DNA from 4 places in the Blautia sp. MSK18_10 genome. Region 2 is predicted to be linked to each of the others. Evidence: riboswitches for the same ligand, from Rfam matches in the RefSeq annotation. Region 2 holds a riboswitch; each other region holds the start of a gene.
What was found. Region 2 has a riboswitch for cobalamin ahead of LI074_RS08630 (hypothetical protein). Riboswitches for the same ligand answer to the same signal wherever they lie in the genome.
Positions count from the first base shown of each region.

Region 1: another riboswitch for cobalamin. It lies ahead of LI074_RS07205 (cysteine-rich small domain-containing protein); the one in region 2 lies ahead of LI074_RS08630 (hypothetical protein).
Region 3: another riboswitch for cobalamin. It lies ahead of nikB (nickel ABC transporter permease); the one in region 2 lies ahead of LI074_RS08630 (hypothetical protein).
Region 4: another riboswitch for cobalamin. It lies ahead of LI074_RS09515 (ABC transporter substrate-binding protein); the one in region 2 lies ahead of LI074_RS08630 (hypothetical protein).

Region 1 covers NZ_JAJCGT010000012.1:53,511-59,541, reverse strand. Annotated here, with positions in the region: gene LI074_RS07215 (BMC domain-containing protein) at 1-32, shown strand, start outside; gene LI074_RS07210 (EutP/PduV family microcompartment system protein) at 121-669, shown strand; cobalamin riboswitch at 761-955, shown strand; gene LI074_RS07205 (cysteine-rich small domain-containing protein) at 1,370-1,666, shown strand; gene LI074_RS07200 (C1 family peptidase) at 2,077-4,353, shown strand; gene LI074_RS07195 (hypothetical protein) at 4,373-5,377, shown strand; gene LI074_RS07190 (hypothetical protein) at 5,718-6,031, shown strand, end outside.
Region 2 covers NZ_JAJCGT010000017.1:33-6,063, reverse strand. Annotated here, with positions in the region: gene LI074_RS08635 (fibronectin type III domain-containing protein) at 1-3,077, opposite strand, end outside; gene LI074_RS08630 (hypothetical protein) at 3,169-4,095, opposite strand; cobalamin riboswitch at 4,086-4,300, opposite strand; gene LI074_RS08625 (hypothetical protein) at 4,852-5,724, opposite strand.
Region 3 covers NZ_JAJCGT010000043.1:9,048-15,078, forward strand. Annotated here, with positions in the region: gene LI074_RS14295 (ABC transporter substrate-binding protein) at 1-1,062, opposite strand, end outside; gene nikC (nickel transporter permease) at 1,159-1,983, opposite strand; gene nikB (nickel ABC transporter permease) at 1,984-2,922, opposite strand; cobalamin riboswitch at 3,120-3,313, opposite strand; gene LI074_RS14310 (DUF4832 domain-containing protein) at 3,477-4,841, opposite strand; gene LI074_RS14315 (DUF4956 domain-containing protein) at 4,834-5,505, opposite strand; gene LI074_RS14320 (polyphosphate polymerase domain-containing protein) at 5,502-6,031, opposite strand, start outside.
Region 4 covers NZ_JAJCGT010000019.1:55,912-61,942, reverse strand. Annotated here, with positions in the region: gene LI074_RS09520 (FecCD family ABC transporter permease) at 1-577, opposite strand, end outside; gene LI074_RS09515 (ABC transporter substrate-binding protein) at 592-1,716, opposite strand; cobalamin riboswitch at 1,832-2,110, opposite strand; gene LI074_RS09510 (ABC-2 transporter permease) at 2,185-2,835, opposite strand; gene LI074_RS09505 (ABC transporter ATP-binding protein) at 2,832-3,677, opposite strand; gene LI074_RS09500 (GntR family transcriptional regulator) at 3,681-4,052, opposite strand; gene LI074_RS09495 (patatin-like phospholipase family protein) at 4,387-5,253, opposite strand; gene thiD (bifunctional hydroxymethylpyrimidine kinase/phosphomethylpyrimidine kinase) at 5,262-6,031, opposite strand, start outside.

The DNA.
Region 1 (6,031 bases), on a different contig from region 2:
GCTTTAAGACTTGTGCAGTTCACAAAAGTTAAAACATACGAAAAGTCAGTTATTCTGTACCGATGGTGCTTATGTAACTGCCGGAATAGCTGAGAGAAGTGAAAGGGACAGACATTAAATATGAAGAAAATATTTCTGATGGGCAGAAGTGAAGCAGGTAAGACTTCATTAACGCAGGCATTAAAAGGCGAAAAACTTCATTATGTAAAAACGCAGTATACGAATACGGATGATGATACCATTGATTCTCCGGGAGAGTATGCAGAGTCCAAGCATTTCAGCGTAGGGCTGGCCTGTTTTTCTTTTGAAGCAGATGTGGTGGCAATGGTACAGTCAGCAGATGAACCTTTCAGTTTGTTTGGCTATGGCAGTAATGCATTTATTCTGAGACCACTGATAGGAATCATTACGAAAATAGATTCTCCTTATGCGAATGTTCCAATGGTGCGTCAGTGGATGCTGAATGCAGGATGTGAAAGAATTTTTCTGGTAAACAATGTGACCGGAGAGGGGATTGATGAGCTGAGAGCGTTTTTGAATGAGGATGTTCCAAAGCTGAGTCTGGAAGAAGCAAAATTCAGACAGAGTCTTGGTCTGAATGAATGGGATCCGCTGCCGGAAGGTGTGGAATATTCATGCCAAAACACCTCGCGGAATAGTGGTGTGTGAACAGTAACGAATGAACAATAATAATTTGGAAAATATATTGATAAATAGTTGACAAGCTTGTTGCAGGGTGTTATTATAATGACAGTATAATTCCATACAGAACATATTAAGTGCTGATACTGTGAGAAAGAGCAGTACAGAAAGAGGGAATCAGGTGAGAAACCTGAGCGATCCGGTCACTGTAACAGAGGAGCAAATCTCAGAATGTCCATTGTGCCATAGCATGAGAAGGAGAGAGGAGCGATGAGCCTGGAGCCAGGAAACCTGCTTGGTATGGCGAGGTTAAACTTCCGTGTAAAGTGTAACAACCAACTCCGTTGAATCCGCAGCTTCGGAGTGTTGTCTGCTTTTATCTGAAGGCAGACATTTTTTATGGAATGCGCCTGTTCTTTATGAATTATACATGATTAAATGGCAGGCGATACTACTTCGGATTTATTCGTTCCCTCCGCGCACTCATGAACGGATTTTTTTCTACCCCGGGGTAGCATCGCTCCCTCTTATTAATTTTAAATGTATGATCTGTGAAAAATACTGTAATGAATTTTCAATGCTTTGTTATGTGAAGAGAAATTGATAATTTATTAGAGTATTTTTTTTATTTCGTCCTCTGTCCTCTGATGGGTGGGATTGATGGAGACTGAGAAAACGGAATTATTCTGGAAAGATAAAAACTTGCAACAGGAGAGGAGAGGTAGCAATGGAGAAACCTTATTGGGAAGGGAAAGAATATTCTTATTTCAGCCATAAGAAATGTGAATTTTTTCCGTGTCATAAGAATGCAGATCCGGATGATTTTAACTGTCTGTTCTGTTATTGCCCGCTATATGCCTTGGGTGAGAAATGCGGTGGGAATTTCCGGTATACGGAAAAGGGAATTAAAGACTGCACAAACTGTATGCTTCCGCATAAGCGAAAAAACTATGGATATGTCACAGGAAAATACCAGGAACTGGCTGATATGATGAAAAGAGCAAAGGAAAGTATCAGCAAATAAGAGGAGAATGCGTTGCTGCTTAGAACGGAGTGAACAGTAACAATGTGTCAGATTAGCACAAATAAGAAAGAACGATTTTCATTGTAATACAATGCTTGTTCTGCTAGAATAAGGATAGCAAAAGAGAAGAGTCTGTAAGATTTTCAAGTCTGTTCTGAGTTAGTATATAAAGCATTTCACACACATTTTCCACACTTTTCACATGCACAGAAGAAAATGCATCACAGGCATTTGACGTCTTTTCCTGGCGACATTTTCTTGTCGGCAGAGCTCTGCATTTCTACATAGAGCCGTCGGAAAACAGGGAAAATTCACTGTTTTCCGACGGTTTTTGTCATTGATCATGGTTGAAAAACAAAAAAGATGCTGATATAATGATATTATATTTATGTAAAGGAGTTAACTACTACATGAAAAAAAGAAATACAGCGATACGCGCATTGTCAGTTTTTCTGGCTTATGCAATGGTTTATACATCGGTACCAGCTGCGGGTCAGGAAATGTTTGGATCCGGAGTCAACAGGGAGACAGAAGAAAATACATCAGATCTGAAAGAATTTCAAAGTTCACAGGCAGATGAATTTGGAACAGATACGGGATCGGATGCAGAATTGTTCGGAAGCGATGATGCAAAACAGGAGTTTCAGGATGGAGAAAACTCAGAAGAGGGTACAGACGGAATCAGGTATATTAAGGGCCGTCCGTTGACAGAAGAGGAAAGAAAGGAAGAACTGGAACCCTTTAAAAATTTAAAACCTTTGGATCCGGGAATTGAAGTGGAGAGCAATCTGACATCAGTTTATGCTGCATATGGAAACAGGGAGGCTGCATTTCCATCTTCCTATGATGCCAGAAAGGAAGGATTAGTTACGCCCGTAAAGAATCAGAATCCATTTGGAACCTGCTGGGCTTTTGGTATGGCAGCAATCATGGAGACTTCGCTTCTGGCACAGAACAAAGGAACCTACGATCTGTCAGAAGAACATTTATCATATTTTTTCTCCAACAGACAGAATGATCCTCTTGGAAATACCCCTGATGATAAGAATTATGTACTGGGAAATTATCACGTGATAGGAGGTAATGATCACCTGGCGGCGATTTATCTCAGTACATGGTCGGGAATGACCACAGAGGCCGATGTACCATTTCCTACGGATTCTTCGCATCAGAATGATCTGACTGTACAGATTCCGGAAAGTAAGGCTTATAATTCTGCAGCATATCTGAAAAATGCATCTGTTTCCAAATACAGTGAGGAACGTATGAAAGAAATGCTGCTGAATGACCATGCAGTATCCATTATGCTTTATATGAAGGAAAGTTATGTAAATCCGGACACAGCTGCATATTGTTATCCTGTTGGAAAATCAAATTCGACTGTAATTAATCATATTGTGACAGTGGTCGGATGGGATGATACGTATTCAAAGGATAATTTCCTTCCTGTTTCCAATGTAACATCTGATGGTGCGTGGATCATCAAAAACAGTTGGGGGGAGAAGAAAGGAGACGGAGGATATTACTATCTTTCTTATCAGGATCCCAATATCAGTAAACTTGTAAGTGCAGAGGCAGTGGCTGCTTCGGATCAAAAGTACAGGAATAATTATTTTTATGATGGTTCTTCAGCACTTTCAGTGATTCCGATACAGGCGGGACAGTCAGTAGCAGCAGTTTATGAGACAACTGCAGGAAAGGGAAAAGCAGAAGTCCTGGGGGAGGTTAATCTTGTTACAAACAGTGACAATGCCTGTTACAAAATTCAGATATACACCGATCTGACAGATCCATATGACCCGGAAAGCGGGACCGCTGCATATGCTGCTCCATATGAGTTTGAACAGCCAATCGCAGGTGTACAGACTATCAGTGTACCAGAGGTGGTTTTGAAACAGGGAAGCAGATATTCTGTTGTGATCACAAACAGTGGGATTGAAAAAATCAGCTTTGGAGTGGAAGCAAAGTCCAGTTATGGGAACTGGTTTACCTGTACGGCGGGGATAGAAACAGGGCAGACATTCTATAAGGGTGCATCGGAAACGGCCAGGTGGACAGATGGAAAGACGAAAAACTGGACGGCAAGGATCAAGGCACATACAAGGACCCTGAATCAGTCATGGGTGCCGGATACACCGGTATTTCAGGTGAAGGCATATAATTCCGGATATAACCTTATTTCATGGGAAAAAGTTTCCGGAGCTACAGGATATTATGTGTACAGAAAACCTGCAGCAGGTGGGAAGTGGTCCCAAATTGCAGATGTCGGGACATCGGAATTAAAATATAAAGATAGTAAGGTTACGGCTAATGCATCATACCGTTATACAGTAAAAGCATATTATGAAGCATCCGGAAAAAGATATTCAGGTAAATATAAAACCGGCGATGTGATTAAAGCAGCACCTGCAGTGCAGAAGGTTACTTCTGTGAAATCTGAGAAAAATGGAATCCGCATCCGGTGGAAGCCTCAGAAAAAATGTGACGGCTATTATATTTACAGAAAGAAAAAAGGTGGTTCCTATCAATTGATAAAGAAAATTTCCAATGGAAATAGTTCTTCTTATCTGGACAAAAAAGCACAAAAAGGTGTATCATACTATTATGCGGTAAAAGCATATGTTAAAGAGCCATATGGAAATACATACAGCAAATATAAAAGTTCATCTGCTGTAAAAAGAAAATAGGAAATGAAGGAAAGAGATTATGAAGAGAAGGTTTGGAACAGTAATAGCAATGGTACTGTGCTTTATTCTGACAGTGGTTTCTGTTTATGCGGATGACGGAAAGGGTCAGAATCCGGATTATGTAACAGATTATTATATGATCGTACAGAGTACACAGGGCGGGGTAGATATTTATGATGAAGCAGACACTCAGAGTGTTAAACTGAATGACAGCAAGATCCCAAATGGAACTGCCATTCACGTTCTGGGTGAGAAGAATGGAGCAGACAAAAAAAAATGGGCATATACACATTACCATGGAATGAACGGATATGTTCCTATGGATGATCTGGATCCGGCTTCCAGAGAAGAAGCTGCCAATGAGGAATATCGTACTTTCGGAGGCAAAGATGTGGATTTCGAAGTAAAGGTTCATGGAAACGATGGAAACGTATCGGTTTATAACGGACCTGGAGAGAAATTTGATCAGGTTTCAGAAACAGAGGGAATCGCAGATGGGACAACTGTACATATTTTTCAGTATGTTCAGGGAGAAGACGGAACAAACTGGGGGAAAACAGACACAGATGGTGTGACACAGGGATGGCTGAATCTTGATCGTGATACAGATTACGTAAATGAAAATGTATCCGCAGATGCACCGGAGGCTACAGGCACATCAGGAAATGTTCCGGTGGCTGCTGTTACACCAACACCGGAAGCAACTCCAACTCCGAAAGCCACACCAACACCAGAGGTAACACCTACAGAAAAAGTGACACCGACACCGGAGGCAACACCTACAGAAGAAGCAACACCGACACCGGAGGCAACACCTACAGAAGACGCAACGCCAACACCGGAAGAAACAGAGACGCCTGCTTCGACAGAAGACAAGGAATCTGATGATAAGCAGAGTCAGAAAACATCAGGAAAGAATGTAAAAGCAGATTCAGGAATGAAGAATCCTGTAATCTGGATTAGTGGTATCGGGATTATTGTTATCATAATTTTACTTATTTATTTCCTGAAGAAGAAAAAGTAAGAGTTAAAATCATTAAAGAATGCCGTCGACGGCAGAGAACAGTTACAAAATAAACAGTGGAACTAAAAGAGCAGCGCATCGGATGATGCAGCTGCTCTTTTTAGAAAATGTGTGTGTATAATTGAGACGTTATGAGGAAACCTCAAATCAGTCTTAATTAACAAAAACTAATAATGTGTGTGCATATATAGTCTACAATTTTTTTGCAATTTAATCAAGATGGAATTTTATAGAACGTGATATATTTTGAGGAAAGAGGCTATTTAGACTTTTTACTTGCGTAACTCTGGCGGGAAACGTATAATAGGAAAAAGCAATACTCGAGGGTGAGGAAAAGAGGATGAAGATAACAGAAGAACTGTTAAATGAGATGAAAATTAAGGATGAGAACTTTTCTGACGGTCTGATCAAGCCGGACGGCGATTACGTAAGAATACCCAGAGGACATCTTCATGGAATGATGGAATTGCTTCCATGGACAGAGAACGAAATCTGGAAAATGATCCCGGATGATGATTCTCCGCTGTTCTGGCTGATTGAGAAAACAGGATGCGTTCTTACGGATTATAATAATTCTATTGGCATGAAGATGACACCTGCTCAGCAGACTGTGTTTGATATGATGCGAAAACATGGGGTTCTTACAGATGATTA
Region 2 (6,031 bases):
TGTTTCTTCAGATAATTATCGGAAGTAACCTCACCGATCGCCTTGATCTTATCAACAACTGCAGCCGCAGCCTTCAGATCAGGGATCAGATTTCTCAGATACTGTAACGTACTGTAATTCGTAACCAGAGCCTTCTGCGCATCCGTAAGAGCATTGTACTCTGCCTGTACGCGGTCAAGAAGCTGCAGAACATACGGATCAAGAGTCAGTTCAGAAGAAGAAGGAAGCGCATCAATATCAGCGATAACCTTCTCTGCCGCTTTCTTATCCTTATCTTTCTGCTCCTGCTGTTTCTCAAGTTCTCTGATCTTAGCCTCTGCTTCAGTCAGCTTAGAGTAATTTGTAATTACAGATTTCTCTTCATCATTCAGTGAATCATAAAGAGTTCTTGCCTTCTCTACAGCCGCCTTGTCATCCAGTGTCAGCTTATCCGCTGCCGGAATCGCATCAATGGCTGCCATAGCTTTTTCAATAGAATTACCTGAACCAGTCTCTGCTGCAAGAAGCTTTCTGAGTGTATCCTTGTTAAAGATTGCCTTGTGAGTTTCGTCTAATGCTTCGTAAGCGTCTCTCGCTGCTTTGATCTGCTTTTTCGTACTGTCATCGTTAAGGGCAAGGATCTTGTCGTTAACGTCTTTTGTTGGAACAGTTACGTCTGAGAAATCCCAGAATACAGTTACCTGATCTTTCTGTCCCAGATTATTACGCTGATAGCATCTGACAAATCCATCTAAGCCTCTGGCAATCTGTGCCGGATCATACCAGTAAAATCCGGGAATTGTTCCTTTTTCAAAATTAATCAAATCAAATGTCGCATCCAAAATGGTGTTTCCATTTTTAATAAATCCTGCATTCTTGTCTAAAATATCTCTATCATATGTCGATGCATACAAAAGTCCCTGCGCATCGTTCCATGCATTATTTCCTGCTACCTGCGGAGGAGTTGGATTTTCATATGCAGCTGTACATAATGCTCCCGTTGCGCGCTGTACCTGCATTGGAACATATTCTGTTTCAAACGACTTGTTAATTGTATTTGTGACATCTTCAAATCCGGATTTGTTATACCAGTAAAGCAAAGTCTGCCATGCCATAAAATTGTCCGCATTATCCAGATTATGATTACCATCTTCTGATTCTGTCAGAGTTGCCGCTATATTTGCAGCTTTTTCATGAGCCCATTTGTCCATATCTTCATTTGTATAGTTTTTGGATTCATAACCAACTGCTTTCAATGCATGAATCGTATATTCTTTAGCTAAATAGTTCTTGCTGTTTACGATATCCGGTTGAGAAATAAATTCCAGAAGATCATAACTGTCAATGTCTCTTGGATCATATCCAATTGCTTCAATGGTAAGTACAAGTTTCTGATAAACATTATATTTGTTAACGTCTAATTCTTCACCATTATCTTTCATTTCCTGAAGTTTCTTTTTTGTATTAGCAAACCATTTGTCAAAATACTGTTTATCCCCATTCGGATAGTAATGACATCTTGCAGCAGTAAACACAAACCAGACCGTCGAATCAGTCCAGCATGGATTTTCTACATTATAAGAACCGCCTTTCAAAATAAGTTCTATCGCATCCTGAGCTTTTTGATAATACCAGTCATTTGTATGAGCTACCTCAGCTCCATTATCAAGAACTTCACAAGACCCTTTAAGAACATTAACACGAAAAACATATCCATCTTCTTTTGCCTGATCTGCTTTTGCAACTGTCAGACTTGGAGTTGTATTATCCTTCCATTCTACAGTCACAGGTCTGTTTCCAAGATAACTCATTTCTACATTAGCAGATTTGATGTCCTCTGTATTAAGTTCCGGTGTGACTCCATAAGTATCAATCAATGTTTGTTGTTTTGTTGTTATATTTGCAAATTCAAAATGATCAATATTAACAGTTGTATCACCCACATAAGGATAATAATAAGTATTCGTAGTACTGTATTTATTTTGATCTTTTGGCGTTTCTGTATTCCATACTTTTTTTTCAGTAATTATTGGCTTAACATCTAAGGTTATAATTGCTTCACGTGGAAAATAATATGGATATCCATCATTTTCGTCAGCAGACATTTTCCAATATTTATCAAAATCAAAACCTTCGTATGTCTCTTGGGAATGCATCTGCTCGGTTGTACGTGAACATGATTGATTGAGATCTTTTAAATCAGAAAGATCATCTTCTGTTTTACTTCCAGATATATAGGTATTTATAAATTTTTCATTATCGTAGTAACAATTTTCAAAAGTACAACAGCGATCTGGTAAAAGATCTGTAAATGGTACAATCATTATATTTCTTTCGAAGATTGTATCAGATGAAAACTGCTCAGCAAAATTATTATTATATGCTCCATAAGCAAAACAATTTACAAATTCTGTACCAGTATATAATTCTGCATTTCCAAATTCTGACAGACCTAAAACTACGTTAAAATTTTTTTGCTCCTCTTGTTCTGCATGAATAGAAAAATCCACACCTGAACTGCAATTTTTTATTAATCCTCCTCCCGAATCAAAAATTGAAAACAGCAAATTATTATTAAAATCTGTCAGATATACATTTACTGTACCTGTGACTTCAATTCCAAGTAATGTACCGCATGAATACTCATTTACCAAAAAAGAAGCACCAATATCATCATTATTCGTTAAATTAAATCTATCTATGTTAATTTTTAAGTTTTCTATGCTTCCTTCTACATCAAAAGGAAAAACTTCTTTTCCCTTCTCAAATTGATTTGTAGAATATTCAATGCTATGATTTTGTCCGTTAAACTCACCATCAAATTCTAACCAATTTGAATCATCTACACTTTCATCCACCTGAATTGAAATATCATTTTTTAATAATATGGTTTCTCCAGCAAATTTTTTTCCATTAATAATTTGATCTTTAAAAGTATAAAATCCCGTACTATCCCATATTTCATACTCACCAGCATCATTTTTTATGAATCCGGTTTCTGCTCTTACATCTATGATGGATAAACACAAAAACATAAATAGCATTAATGCTATAGATGGGATGAAATGCTGCATATTACTCTTATGTTTTTTATTCATTTCATTACCTCAAAAAACAAAGACTAGACATAATTTAATGTCCAGTCTTTGCTCAAATTCCATTTATTTTATTAATATGTTTTGAAAACTTCTACCATGGATTTACCTGCGTCCATTCTCCTTCACTATTTTTAATGTAACCCGTCTGACCTAAATCTAGTCCTGTCATCATACTAAATGCAAGGCATACACTTCCGCTATCTTTGGTAAGAACTGTATCTACGCCATTGTTATTTGTATTTCCATTAATCAAAAGCATCCAGCCTGAATAATTATTATAATCTTTTTCAGATAACCAATCTGTAGCATGTATCTGATTATTAAAAGTGCTGTTTTTTGCTAACCCAAGTTTCGTTTCAGTTGCATTTAATTTAGGTAAATATTTGTATTTACCTTTTAAAGCTATTGGATCTGAACTTATAGTACCGTTGTCTCCAAAAAATCTATTATTTTGAGAGTGTCCTGGCATCTTAATTGCAGGAATATAATTACTTGTATAAGTTACACCATCAAAAGTATAAGAAGTCTGATACCATTTCAGATCACCAAGATAATGATATTCAACACCTGAAATAGTTTCTTTTGTTTCAGTTTCAGCTGGATACAGTTTTTTCAAAGCATCCAAAGCAGTATCACCCTCATTCAGTGTTACATCAGCAGCGCGAATTACTTTGCCATTCATAACTTGAGTCTGAATAGATACTGGTAATGTAAAGGTGTTTTTGTCTGTTGTTTCTGATGCAAAGGCTGGAACACACATTGCCACAACCATCATAACAGCTATTAACAGAGCCATGATACGTTTTGTTAATTTCATTTTTGAATTTTTCATATTGTTCTCCTTTCTTTTATGAAATGAAATTAAACTGTTACCGATTCGCAAAGCATTGCAAATCTTTATATTATCGGAAATTTGTTTCCTGATAATATCTTGATTAATGATTGCTTTTTCCCAAAAAGGGTACAAAAAATAAACCTCTGCTCTGCCTGCAGATGTCCATTCTTCATTTTCACACACATTCTAAAGCCCGTCTCCTGACTTAAAGTTCCAGAGTATTTTTCAGGCATACTCTAACCTACTTGCTGCCCTTCTCAGAAATAATTTCCAATGGCTTCGCAGTGTTCGTCCTTATTACAGTGGGGATGAAACCGTACCGGTATCTCACCGGATTTCCAAAAGCTAAAGATAAAGAGATAACGTTACTTCCGATATTCTGTTATCAAAGTGCAAAAAAAATCCCTGCCGGATTCGGCAGGGAATATCAATGTACAAACCAAGAATCCACTCCTATCCTTTATATTAAAGTATCCCTTATGAATACTTCTACAAGAATACAGTGAATTGCAGACTGAATATACTACAAGGGACGAAAGCCCTGTTTGGGATTCTCACCCAACGATTCTTCAATCATTACCGTAGTAATGAGCTGTACATGTGCGCTAAACGCTATTCGTTTTTTACGAAACCATCTTAACATTTTATCCATAATTTGTCAATATCCCGATTACAAATAAATTACTGTTCACTCCGTGCCCAGTAACACGCTACGCGATGCACAGAATTTATGCTAAACGCATAAATTCGCGCGGTATTTCTCGGGTTTTCTGTGACCTTCGCTCACAAAAAACACCTCGCGGGATACTACCAGTGAATAGTAATACAAATAATTACTTCCCTTATTATCCCCGGAATACGTCTGAGAAAACACTCTTTTACAGAATCTCCACAATGCGGAATATACAAATCAAAGGAATGATCTTCCACACCTCGGTTCTAAAGTCCATACTCATCATAATACTGCCTGCGCTTTTTAGCATCTGTCACTACGATCTGAATCTCATCATTTCTCTTATCAAGAATAAGTTTATTAATCAAAACACTAAGGCGTTCTTCTCCTCTGACTTCGCCAATTGCTTTGCCAATAGATTCGCCAATTGCCTTGCCACGCGCTTCTCCAATAGATTCGCCAATCGCCTTGCCACGTGCTTCCCCTTCCGCTCTTAACCTTTCCGATTCCAGTTCCAAAACTTTTCCACCCATAGCATCACCTATCCCTTTCTGGATCTTCTCTTCATCCTGGAAGATATAGTCCGAGATTTTTACAATCAGTTTTATCAGTTCCTTTTCAAGCTTTACACGTATCTCCTCATACTCATTCAACAATGTCTGAAATAACCGGGGATTCTCCCTCATATCATGGGCTCTTTTCTCATATCTCATGATATAAAACGGAAGCAGCATCAGCAGATTTTTCTCAAAAATACTTTCCGCTGTATAATCAGCCATTTTTACAGTTGGTACGCGGTACATCTGCTTTCTCCCATCCGGAAAAATCACATTCGTTTCCAGAAAATCCGGCGTATTCCCCGAACTTCTCAAAAACAACACGCAGGATCTCGGGAACTCTATCTCATACCTTCGTCCCTGCTTTGCCGCATGTTCAATAGCAATCGCAAAGTCATACTCTATCATACGCACTGCCATTGTCGTATCATCCGTACTCTGACATTCAATATGGTACATCTTCTTCCCGATCAGAAGACAGGAATCCGTGATGACCTCCCCGTCCGCCTGCTGGTGCTCATTGCGAAGCTGCGTGATCTCTACATCTTCCGGATAGGATGTATGAAACACCTCATTGATCAATGGTATAACCAGCCGCGGTATCTTGTGAATTAAAAACTTTATCCTCACACGACTGAAGTCGCGTGCTTCCAGACGCTTTAGGCGTCAGACTAAATATCGGCGGATACGCCTGTAACTTAGGCCAGCGCAGTTATGCGCATTTTTCCATGCCAGATATGGCAGGTTCCCACATTGCAGGTAGTCCGCTGTATATCTGCCTGCATTTATGCTGCCTTTAAGATTTCCATTTGTAAATGAAGTTCTTTCAGATCTGCATAAACACATGAGGTTCTACGCTTTACCGAAGGGACTTTTGCCTCCAGCAAAG
Region 3 (6,031 bases), on a different contig from region 2:
CGGTGTTTCCACGAATCCGTCACCGTCTGTATCTTTGTATCCTGCTTCCTCAAGGATTGCTTTCGCACCTTCCGGATCATAGCTGTTCTCATCGTTCAGATCATCAAATCCGAAGTCAAGTGTGGGAGGTACCGGCGCTTTACCTGCTGTAGCTCCACCCTCAAGAAGAACGTCACAGTATGTCTGTTTGTCAAGTCCGCGCAGAAGTGCCTGACGAAGCGCTTTATCGCAGAGTGCACGGCCTTCACTCTGGTTCATGAATGCATATGTGGAACGCAGGGACTGAAGCTCCTGGATCTCATAATTGTCATTTCCTTCAAACTCAATAAGGTTCTCTGTCTTTAAGTTATAAGCAATATCGATCTCGCCTGTCTGAAGAGCCATGGAACGTGTTGTCTGATCATCTACACATTTCAGTGTAACCTTATCCAGCGGCACCTCTCCATCCCAGTAATTCTCATTTTTTGTAACTACACAGGAATCTGTAGGGCTGAAAGATTCTACCTTATATGGTCCTGTACAGATCGGTCCTTCCATTGCAAATGTAGAATCATCTACGTTTGTATCTACGATCAGGAATAATGGGTCTGCAAGGCTTCCTGCCATGTTTGCGTTTGCTCTGTTTAAGTGGAAGATCAGGTTCTGTCCGTCTACTTCCATGCTGTCCAGATCAAAGAACTCCGGTACTCGGTCACTCTTGTCAACTGTACGCTGAATAGATGCCATTACCATCTCCGGTGTCATATCATCACCATTGGAGAATTTAACGCCTTCACGAATCTTGAATGTCCATGTTTTTCCGTCTTCGCTGTTCTCCCAGCTTTCTGCCAGACAAGGAACGATCTCACCTTCTTCATCGAATTTGGTAAGGCACTCACCGATAGCATAACGGGAAACAACCCAGCTGAAGTACTGCTCTGTAGGCTCCAGAGTATCAGCAAAGCTTGTTACACCGATTGTGATCTCTTTTGCATCTGCTGCGTGAGTTACGGTTGCCATGGAAAATGTCATTGTACATGCAAGTGCTACTGCTAAAACTTTTTTAAATAATGTATTCTTCATATATTCCTCCTGAAATATTTAGGTAAGTGGTGAAGTCCACGGTTCAGTACGGAAGCCGCAGAACTCTTTGTTTTTATTTTCTTATTTTATATTTTCTTACTCCTGTCTTGGGTCAAGAACGTCACGGATGCTGTCACCAAGCATGTTGAAGATAACTACGCAGATTACAATCGCGATACCTGGGTAGATCATCAGCCATGGTGCTTTTGCCATGTAAGTTCTTCCCTCGTTCAGCATCAGTCCCCATTCCGGTGTCGGCGCTGTAGCACCAAAACCAAGGAAGGATAAGGATGCCAGTTCCAGCATCATGGTTCCGATATCTGCTGCTGCAGTTACTACCATCTGAGTAACCATGTTCGGAAGAACATGTACAAGCAGGATCTTCCATGTCCTGGTTCCGTTTACGACTGCTGCTTCAATATAAAGGTTCTTCTTTACTCTCAGTACCATGCTTCGTGCAAGACGGGCATATTTGGTCCAACTTACCGCTGCAATGGAGATAACGGCATTCACAAGGTTTGGTCCCAGCATACCGGCGATTGCGATTGCAAGCACCAGACCGGGGAAAGAGATCATCATATCTGCGATACGCATGATCACACCGTCCACGATTCCTCCGAAGTATCCGGCGATCACTCCAAGAAATGTACCGATCACAAAGATAACTGCCACCAGACATAAGGTCATAATCAGAGAAGTTCTGGTTCCAAAAATAACTCGTGATAACAGATCACGTCCCAGCTTATCTGTCCCAAAGGGATGTGCAGAACTTGGAGCCTGAAGTGATTCCAGCATCACTGCATCCAGCGGGTCGTAGGGTGCGATCTGTGGGGCAAACACAGCCACACCGACTACGACCAACGCCAGTATCGAAAAAAGGGTAAACTGCTTATTTTCTTTAAATACTTTCGCTAACTTCAATTATCTATCCTCCTTAAGTCTTGGATCCAGATAAGTATAGGACAGATCCACAAGCAGATTGATACACATATACAGAATAGCGATCCACAGTACATATCCCTGAACCAACGGATAATCACGGCAGGAGATTGCTTTGACTGCCATATTTCCCATACCCGGCCAGTTGTAGATAATCTCAACGACTGCAGTACCGCCAAGAAGACTTCCCAGGGAAAGTCCAAGCAGAGTTACCAACGGAAGCATTACATTTGGAAGAACATGTCTCCATAAAATCACACGCTCCTTAATACCTCTCATACGTGCACCTGTTACATAATCCTGATGAAGTTCCTCCAGAACCGCACTTCTTACCTGTCTGGTATATTTTGCAGACATGGCAAGAGCCAACGTAAGTGCCGGCAGGACCATCGCTTTGAAATCAGTGCTTCCTCCTGCTACATTCACCCAGCGAAGCTGTACACCGAAAATACTCAGTAAGATCAGGCCAAGCCAGAAGCTTGGTACGGATACCCCGATAAAAGTAATTCCTCTTACAAAGTAATCCGGGAATTTGTTCTGATACACTGCTGCCAGGATTCCCAGCGGAATGGAAATCACGATCATCATAAGCAGTGCCAGCAGAGACATCTTCAGGGTTGGCCAGAAACAGGATACAAGTTTCTGTACCACCGGCATCTTAAAGGAATAGGACTGTCCCATATCTCCGGTGAGTACACCCTTCAGCCAGGTTCCATACTGTACAAGAAAGGGCTGGTCAAGTCCCAGCTCATGCCTTGTCTGTTCCAGAAGCTCTGGTGTGGGAAGATTACCGCACTCTGTCAGCATGATCTCAGCCGGATCACCAGGAGACAGATAAGTCAGTCCAAAGGTCAGAAAACTGATACCAAACAGGACGATCAGAATCTGCAGAAATCTTTTCCCGATTTGTTTTTTCGTCAAAATAATCTCCTTCCTACATCTTTCGTGAATTAAACCAATACCGGAAATGTTTCTGATTACTTTTACTCAGTAACATGGGGAATCCCCCCATAGGGGTTAATTTTCAGGCAAAAAAATAGCCCGCAATATGAAAACATCATACATACGGACACAAAATGACATGAAAAAATTATGCTTCCTATCTACCGTAAGAATCATTCCTATCCCAATTGCAAGCAGTTCTCCTGACTTAAGTTCATCACTTCGAAATCGCCTTCCCGGACCAACTTTAAAATCACATGGTCCAGTGACATTTTTCATTCCGAAGCTCCCTCTTACAGTGACGGGATCGTACCGGACTTACACCGGTTTCTCTATTAATCCTTGCGGAACTTACAACGACTGGTTCAAAACCAATAAATGTTATTTAATTTTTACTATAATATTATAGAATAGTTTTTTTTACTTTGTCCAGTAATTAGCAAAAAAAATCAGATTGTATTCAAAAACATACAATCCGATTTTTTTATTCCTTTTACTGTAACAGATAAACGAATCATTTTTATTCTTCAATATTATTTGCTAAAAAGATAATTTTTCCCTTCGTTATAAGTTCCCTTCATTGAAAGTCGAACAGCTAATTTCCCAGTCATCGGATCTTCAATACCTATACTGATCTTATATTTCTTTCCGGCCAGTGAGATCATCTTTTTTACCTGCATTCTTGTTTTTGTCTGTAAAGTTTCTTCCGGCAGAAGTGATTTTAACGAAATGTCAACCGCTTCTTTTTCAAGACTATTTCCATCCTCATCTTCTACCAGAACCCATACAGGCCAGTCTTCATAAAATGCTGCAACTCCATCATTCTTCCATTTAAGATTCAGGCTGACATACCCCGGCATCTGAATAAGGCTTGCTTGCGAAATCCACAAACGATATCCCATGCTTCCTAAAACTTTCCTATAACCGTTTTCATAAGTTTTATCCGCTACTTTCGGTCCAAGAAAAGTAGTATGTGCTTTCTTTATCAGATTTATTGTCTGATCCAGATTTGTGTCAAGCAACTCTTTCATTGTAATTGAACTTGTAAACTCACCTCCGGAAGGAAACTTTTTCCAGAAATCTTTCATTGCGGATAACCCTTTTTTCTCATGAGTCTGGTCAAACTCACCGCCTTCATTAATCCAACGAAACCATTCCTCTGTGCTCTCTGGCTGTCCGGTCATATCGTTGTAGAGACCTGTTCCATAATGTTCTCCCTCACTAAAAGGTCTTCTCATCAGTATCATGGAATCAGGGAAGGCCTCTGTCCATGGAATCATATAACGTTCTCTTACAGATTCTTCTGGCAGACTCTGTATTCCTGCGGAAATATTTACATGCCATTCTCCCCAGTGCCCCAGACTTCCAAGTTCGATATAACTGACCAGTCCATCTCTGCCAAAATGCTCTCCAAGTGCATTAACTGCCCTTTTGTGATATTGTATCATCTGTTCATTATTATAATCAGGAGCATATCCCTTTCCATACTCCATATCATACCAGGTTCCCGCATGATCAGTTTTGTCATATAGCCATTGTGGAATGTCCATATGCTTTTCCTCCCCGGGAATATCACACACAAACCTCAGTACCAGGTGTTTCCCTTCTTCTCTCCATCTGTCAGTCTGATTTTCTCTTTCGATTTTCTCCCAGTCATATTTTCCTTCCTCCGGTTCCAGTTCAGCCCAGGTAATATCCATATACAGTAAAGATATATCCTCTCCTATTGTTTCTTCCCAGGCACAAGGTGCATATCCCATTAATGGATTTCCAAAAATTTCTTCTGTTTTTTCATATATCTGAGTTTTTCTTCCAAATACCATCCATACTCCTGCTGCTATAATAACTAAAAGTCCAAAACCCAACAGAACCAGATATCGTTTCTGACTTTTAGCCATGATATTCTCCATTATACTGAATCAATGTAACATCTTCCACTCCACCGATATCCCGGATTTTTTCCATAAACTCCATATCATTCTGTCTGCAATATATTTCAACTGCCATTTCTGTTTTTTCATTGCGCATAGTTTTTGATTTTACGAAATATTTTCTTTTTCCAAAACAGCGGATAATTTCATCTCCCGCCTGAGTTCCCTGATAATGAATCACTGCAATATAAATTCTTCCATTTTGTTGTTTGTGATAAAACAGGGTGATCATCAGAATGATAATCACAGCTGTCAACAGAGTTAATGCATACATACCTGCACCGGCTGTAATCCCCGATGTGATTGCCCAGAACAGATACAGAAGATCCATCGGATCTTTAATTGCTGTACGAAAACGTACAATAGACAATGCACCAACCATACCAAGAGAAATCACAATATTGCTGCTGATTGCAAGTGTTACCATACAGGTAAGCACTGTCATTCCCACAAGTGTAACTGCAAAACTTCTGGAGAAAATAACTCCAACATAAAATTTCTGATAAACCAGATAAATCACACTTCCCAAAATCAAAGCCACTGCCAGAGCAGCCAATATCTTAGGTATATCATACTGACTGAACATTCCTGATTCCAGTACAGATTTTTTTATCATATCCTGTACACTCATCTTATCATCCTCCCCTGTGTATCATACCAATACTCAAATCCATTCATGTACCGCGTTTTTTCATAACACAGTACATATTTGGAAACTGCTGTAAATTCTTCTGCCTGCGGCGGCAGAAGATTTCTCAGAATCTGAGGCAGCAGCTCCGTAAATTTCACTTCCATGATCAGTTTTCCCGGTTCCAGTACAGATAAAGCCGGAAGCGTACTGTCGAAAATGTCATAGCTTCCAACAGCAGCTCTGACATCTGTATCAAATGTGATCCTGACTGTTCCCTCATCCATGATCCATGGTTCTCTCTCATAATCTACGATTGTTCTCGGCCGCATCATATTACTCATACATTCTGTGTAAAATTCCCTGCAAAGATTATACGGACTTTTCAGAAGAAATTCATACTCGCCGGAAAGAATTTTTTGCACCTCATCTTTTGTCAGCGGAGCATCTTCTTTATAAATATAACTGCCGAACTTCTTTTTTCTCTCCAGCTTGATACTTTCAGCACTATAATTATAAATTCGTATCC
Region 4 (6,031 bases), on a different contig from region 2:
TATAGATAACAAAATTGGAAAAAGCAGAACATACCGCGCTGACGGCCATTCCGGCAAGGATCAGTTTAGCAGAAGTAGCTTTTCCGCCCATGTTTGCAATGGCAATTACTGCAAAAGAAGTGACCATTGCACCAATAAATGCAGGAACACCAACTGAGTTTCCACCGAGAAATCCACCAACTCCAAGCATGATCGCCAGTGTTGCACCAAGGGATGCACCGGATGAAATACCAAGTACATACGGATCTGCCAGTGGGTTCTGGACAATCGCCTGCATAACTACGCCACAGACGGAAAGAGCCATTCCAACTGCCAGAGCCAGCAGGACTCTGGGCAGCCGGATCAGCCACACAACATCGTGAACTGCGCCTTCTGCATAGGCGGACAGGCTTTTGATATGAAACAATTTATATGCAATGACACTGTAAACATCTTTCAGTGACAGATCTGCATTTCCAAAAGTGATTGCTGCAAGAATGGAAAAAATCAGAAATGCCGCAAGCCCGATAAGAACTGCCACATACATGGATGTCCTGAGCACACTGCCTTTTTTTGTCTGTGAACCCTGTTCTTTCACTGTTATGTCCTCAATCAGTCAAGATTCACATCCGGATATAATCCTTTTGCGAAAGTTTCAATACCATCCTGTGTACGTGTTGCACTTGCGTACATTTCACTGAGCATGATCGGATAAACACGACCGTTCTTTACAGCGTCAAGGCTCTGAAGTGCTTCGTCATCCTTAATAACGGCAAGCTGGCTTTCTTTTACAGTTTCCGGATCATCACCTGCATATGGCATGTATACAACAAAAATCACATCAGGGTTTGCTGCAATGATATCTTCTTTTCCTGCTGTAGAAGCATCCGGGTTTGCCAGAGTCGCACCCAGTTGTGTTACCATATCTCCACCAAGGCTCTTTGCACCATAGTTTGTGATATCTTCTCCAAGAGGTTCCAGAACCATTACGCTTGGTTTCTCTTCTACATCTGCTGTTGCTGTAAGAGTTTTATCGATCACTGCCTTTGCATCATCTACGATTGCCTGTGCTTTGTCCTGTACATCAAAAATCTTTCCAAGATTTAAGATGTCTGTAAATTCATTCTCCAGAGTTCTGTCTCCGTCAGGGCGTGTGTTTGTGTTGTAATAAGTGTTGCAGCCTTTGTCGATCCAGTCTGTTACATTTCCGAGATTTTTATCAGAAAACAGGGAGCTCCAGGATAAGATCATGTCTGGCTCCAACATCGTTACAGTCTCAAGGGATGGGGTAAATTCATCAAGATAATTTGTTTTTGAAAATGCATCTTTAAGTTCATCCGGAACTTCATTGTCAAGACCTGCAGTAGCTACCAGACGGTCTTCCAGGCCAAGTGCAAGCATGGTTTCAATGCTTCCCTGATATACAGCAAGAACTTTCTCCGGTGCCTTTTCATAGGTTGTTTCGATTTCATTTCCATCATAATCATAGGTTGTGATGGTCAGAGGATATTCTGTCTTTGTACCTTCTGCGTCTGCTGTCTTATCTGCATCTGCTGAATCCTGTGCGTCTGCATCTTCCTGTGTATCAGAGTCTGCATCTGCTGCCGGCTGATTGTCCTCTTTGATTGTCTCAGAGTCTGCTCTCTCTGCTGCAAAAGCTGCCGGAGCTGCGGAAACTGCCATAGCTGCTGCCATCATAATTGCCATGATTCTTGTGGATAAATACCTGTTTTTCATTTGACTTCCTCTCTTTTCGTATATGTTATTTACCTGTTCGTGTAACCGAAAAGATGGGACTTCAGAAAAAGTAAAATAGAAGTGATAAGAATAACGGATACTTTTTACGGAAGCTCCTTCTTTACGCTGTCAGGCAGGTTTCCTGACTCACAGATCACAGAAAGTTCCCATAAAATAAAAACTGATACAACATCCATGCTTCAGCAGTTCATGAATGTTGTATCAGAAATATTTCCAGATACTCTCTGACAGCCGGATTCCGCCTTCTCACATATTTATGCAATGACATATTACAATCCCGCTTTTTTCTGTATACAGTGGCGCAACCGTTCAGGCATTTCACCTGATTCCCTCTCACATTATCATACACAAAATCTGTGTATGATAATGTTCACTTAACAGCTATTCAATTACGCTGATATAATTTTAGCACACTGCTTTTATAATTACAACCATATTCGAGACACATCAGAATTCTTTCTTCTCCATAAGCCGGACACCAATCCAAAAAGATCCCATATATACAATTACTGTAAATAATACAACTCCGGCCAATACCATTCCCCAGTTCAGTCCATTCAGCCATGCATCGACTGCGTCTGCTGAAAGTCCCATTGTTTTTATCAGAATATAAACTACGGCAAATATAATAGCCCACATGACCATTGCAATATAACGTCCTTTTTCCGCTCCAAAATGTATTACAAGCGGGAGCGATACCGCCAGCATAAGAAGTGCCAGTGGAATGTATATCAGAGTGCCAATAATTTTCTCACTCAGGCACCCCTGAAGCTCTGCCACACCTTTACAGATCACTCCCGTTATTGCTTCAATTCCCCACGCTGCAGCCGTAAGCCCTGCTCCCAGCAGATATTTCTCCGCCACATACTGTTTTCTGGTAACCGGCAAGGTCATAAGAAATGCAAGACCATTATCAAACTCATCATAACTTATAGTCGTAATAGCAAAAATTGCTGTGACAATCGTAAAATATCCTGCAGCAAAACTGACACTCCCGCTTCCTGTCAGATTCAGGATGACTCCCATTATAACAACCATGATAAAAAACTGTTTCTGCTGTTTCATCAGTTCTATATCCTTTACAAATAATCCCTTCATACCTGTTCCTCCATCATCACTACCAGATCATCAATCTTTCCATTCTCAATTACAACATCCGGATAATTTTCCATATAAAATTGTTTCTGGTTTGTCAGACACCTGTATCCATAAGCTTCTTTCCGGATCTTAATAAGGTATTGCTGATCCAGTTTTTCGTACTCTTCTTCTGCAACTTTAAGAACTGCATAATCTGACAGCAGTACATCTGTATCCTCATGAAGGATAATTTTTCCGGCATGGATCATATAAAAATCGTCACAAAGACTCTCCAGATCTGATGAAATATGGGAACTGATCAGAATAGAACTGCTTTCATTTTCTTCCATATATTCTCTCAGCATGTTCAGCACCTCATCCCTGGCAATCACATCCAGACCAACTGTGGGCTCATCCAGAATCAGCAGTTCTGCCTTATGGCTTAATGCTGCCAGTACTTTAAACTTTGCTTTCATACCAGTGGAAAATTCTTTGATTTTCTTGTCTGTGGGCAGATTGAATCTCCTGCACTGCTGCAGAAATTCATCTCTGTCAAAATCTGGATATATGCTTTTCATGATATTTGCCACGCCCGCTGCTGTCAGATACATACTGAAGCCTGAATCTGCAAAAACAACTCCCAGTTTCCGCTTATCCTCCGGCTTAAGCTCTTCTGCCTTTTTCCCAAAGACCTCTATCTCTCCGCCATCCGGATGAATCAAGCCGAGCAAAGCTTTAAATGTGGTGGATTTCCCGGAACCATTTCTTCCAATAAGTCCTGTAATCATCCCAGGCTGTACTTCCATAGAACAGTCCAGCGAAAAACCTCTGTAATGTTTCTGCAAATGACTGATTTTCAACATGTCTTAGTCCTCCATGATCATTTCAAAAAGATTTCTGATTTCCTCATCGTTCAGTCCACATCTTCTGCCCTTCATGATTGCCTGCTCCAGATCATGTTCTACTTCTTTGAGCTGTTCTTCCCTCATCAGGTTTTTATTTGTGGCTGCAACGTAGGTTCCTTTTCCATGAACAGTGACGGTAAATCCCTCTTCTTCCAGATTGTCGTAGGCTTTCTTCACAGTCAGGGCACTGATCTTCAGCTCCTTTGACAGACTGCGTACTGAAGGTAATACAGTGTCAGGCTGTAACTCTCCTCTGATAATTGCAGACTTAATCTGGTCTATGATCTGTTCATAAATAGGTACCATGGATGAATTATTGATTATAATATGCATATGTGTCTCCTCCATCTACAAACAGTATATAACAGCGTATAACTGTTGTCAACTGTTTTATACTGTTATACATTATATTTTATCAAACGAGTCTGCCTCCCCCTGTTCATTGATAACATCTCACTTCGATTTGCAGACTAAAAACATTTTTACAGACAAAAAGAAAGATGGATTCGGTTATAAAATTTTCCAAATCCATCTTTCTTCTTATCAGATTCTTAATCCACATTGCTACGTATCTCTACACCGAATAACTTCTCTGCAGGGAACTCACTTAATTCGGTTAAAGAATTGTTTTTAATTTGTTTTTATGTAATTGTTTTTTCTCTGTTTTTTACTCTGTCAAATACGCCTTCAGTTTCTCCATATCAGCTTTCATCACTCTCCGTCCCACCTCATAAATCTCCTTTAAATGGGCCGGATCACGCTCAACCGGTTTTGCACTGATGTCTCTGTCCGGGCGGATAACATGGATCCTGCCCTCTTTTTCCAGATATGCGATTTTATCAAGCATACGATTATACTGAATATGACGTTCATCCAGAAGCTTTACAAGCTCCGGATACTCCCTGAACTTCAGTCTGAGCAGCGGCATCAGCTTATTATGTTCTTTTCTGTATCCCGGATGACGGGTACATACTACCACATTTTTCTCATAACCCTGTGAAAGCATCCAGTTTACAGGTATCGGATCTGAGATGCCTCCGTCCAGATACATTCTTCCATTCAGATTTACCGGTCTGGCAGCCAGTGGCAGGGAAGCTGATGCGCGCATCCATTCCACATCCAGCCTGTCTCCCATTCTGCATTCCTGATAGCAGGGTTTCCCTGTTTCAATATCTGTGCATACAACCGTAAACTTCATGGGTGATCTGGCAAATGTCTCTGTGTCAAAAACATCCAGCTTCCAGGGCACCTCCCCATATGCAAAATCTTTGCTGTAAAGATCGCCGGTAGTGATCCAGCTTTTCAATCCCATATATCGTTTATCCTTGCAGAATCTGGTATTATAACGAAGGGTTCGTCCAATCTGGCGGGACTTATAATTACATCCAAAAATTGCACCGGCGGAAACGCCAACTGTAGAATCTGCATAAATCCCCTGCTCCATCAGCTCATCCAGAACTCCGGCTGTATACAGTCCCCGCATACCTCCACCTTCCAGAACCATTCCGAGGCCTTTCTTTTTATTGTCTTCCATAGCTATTCTCACTTTTCACTTTCTTTCACATATTCATTTCGGATTGCAAATCCATGATCCATAGGGCCACTTCCCTTTCCCAGGTCAAGCATTGCCGCCAGTGCTCCTGAAATATACTGTTTGGAACGTTTTACAGCAGTCTGCAGGTCATATCCCTTTGCAAGATTGGAAGCAATGGCACTGCTCAACGTACAGCCTGTTCCATGTGTGTTTGGATTATCGATACGCTTTCCTTCAAACCAGCAATATTTTCCATCATAGTAAAGCAGATCATTTGCATCATTAATGCTGTGTCCGCCTTTGCAAAGTACTGCACAATGATATGTCTCAGAAATCTTTCCGGCAGCCTCTATCATTTCCTCTGCATTGGTCACTGACATTTCAACCAGAACCTCTGCCTCCGGAATATTCGGAGTAAGCACATCAGCCAGTGGAAACAGTTCCTGCTTCAATATCTCCACTGCATCATCACTGATCAGCTTGGCACCGCTTGTTGCAACCATAACAGGATCCACAACAATGTTTTCCGCTTTATATTGTTTCAGTTTCTCTGCTATTACATGAATCAGATCTTTATCTGATACCATTCCGATTTTTACCGCATCCGGATAAATATCCTGAAAAACAGAATCCAGTTCCTGCCCCAGAAATTCCGGTGTTACATTTAATATTGCCTGTACACCGGTTGTATTCTGTGCAGTTAATGCGGTAATGGCACTCATTGCATATACACCATTTGTGATCATTGTCTTAATATCTGCCTGGATTCCGGCGCCTC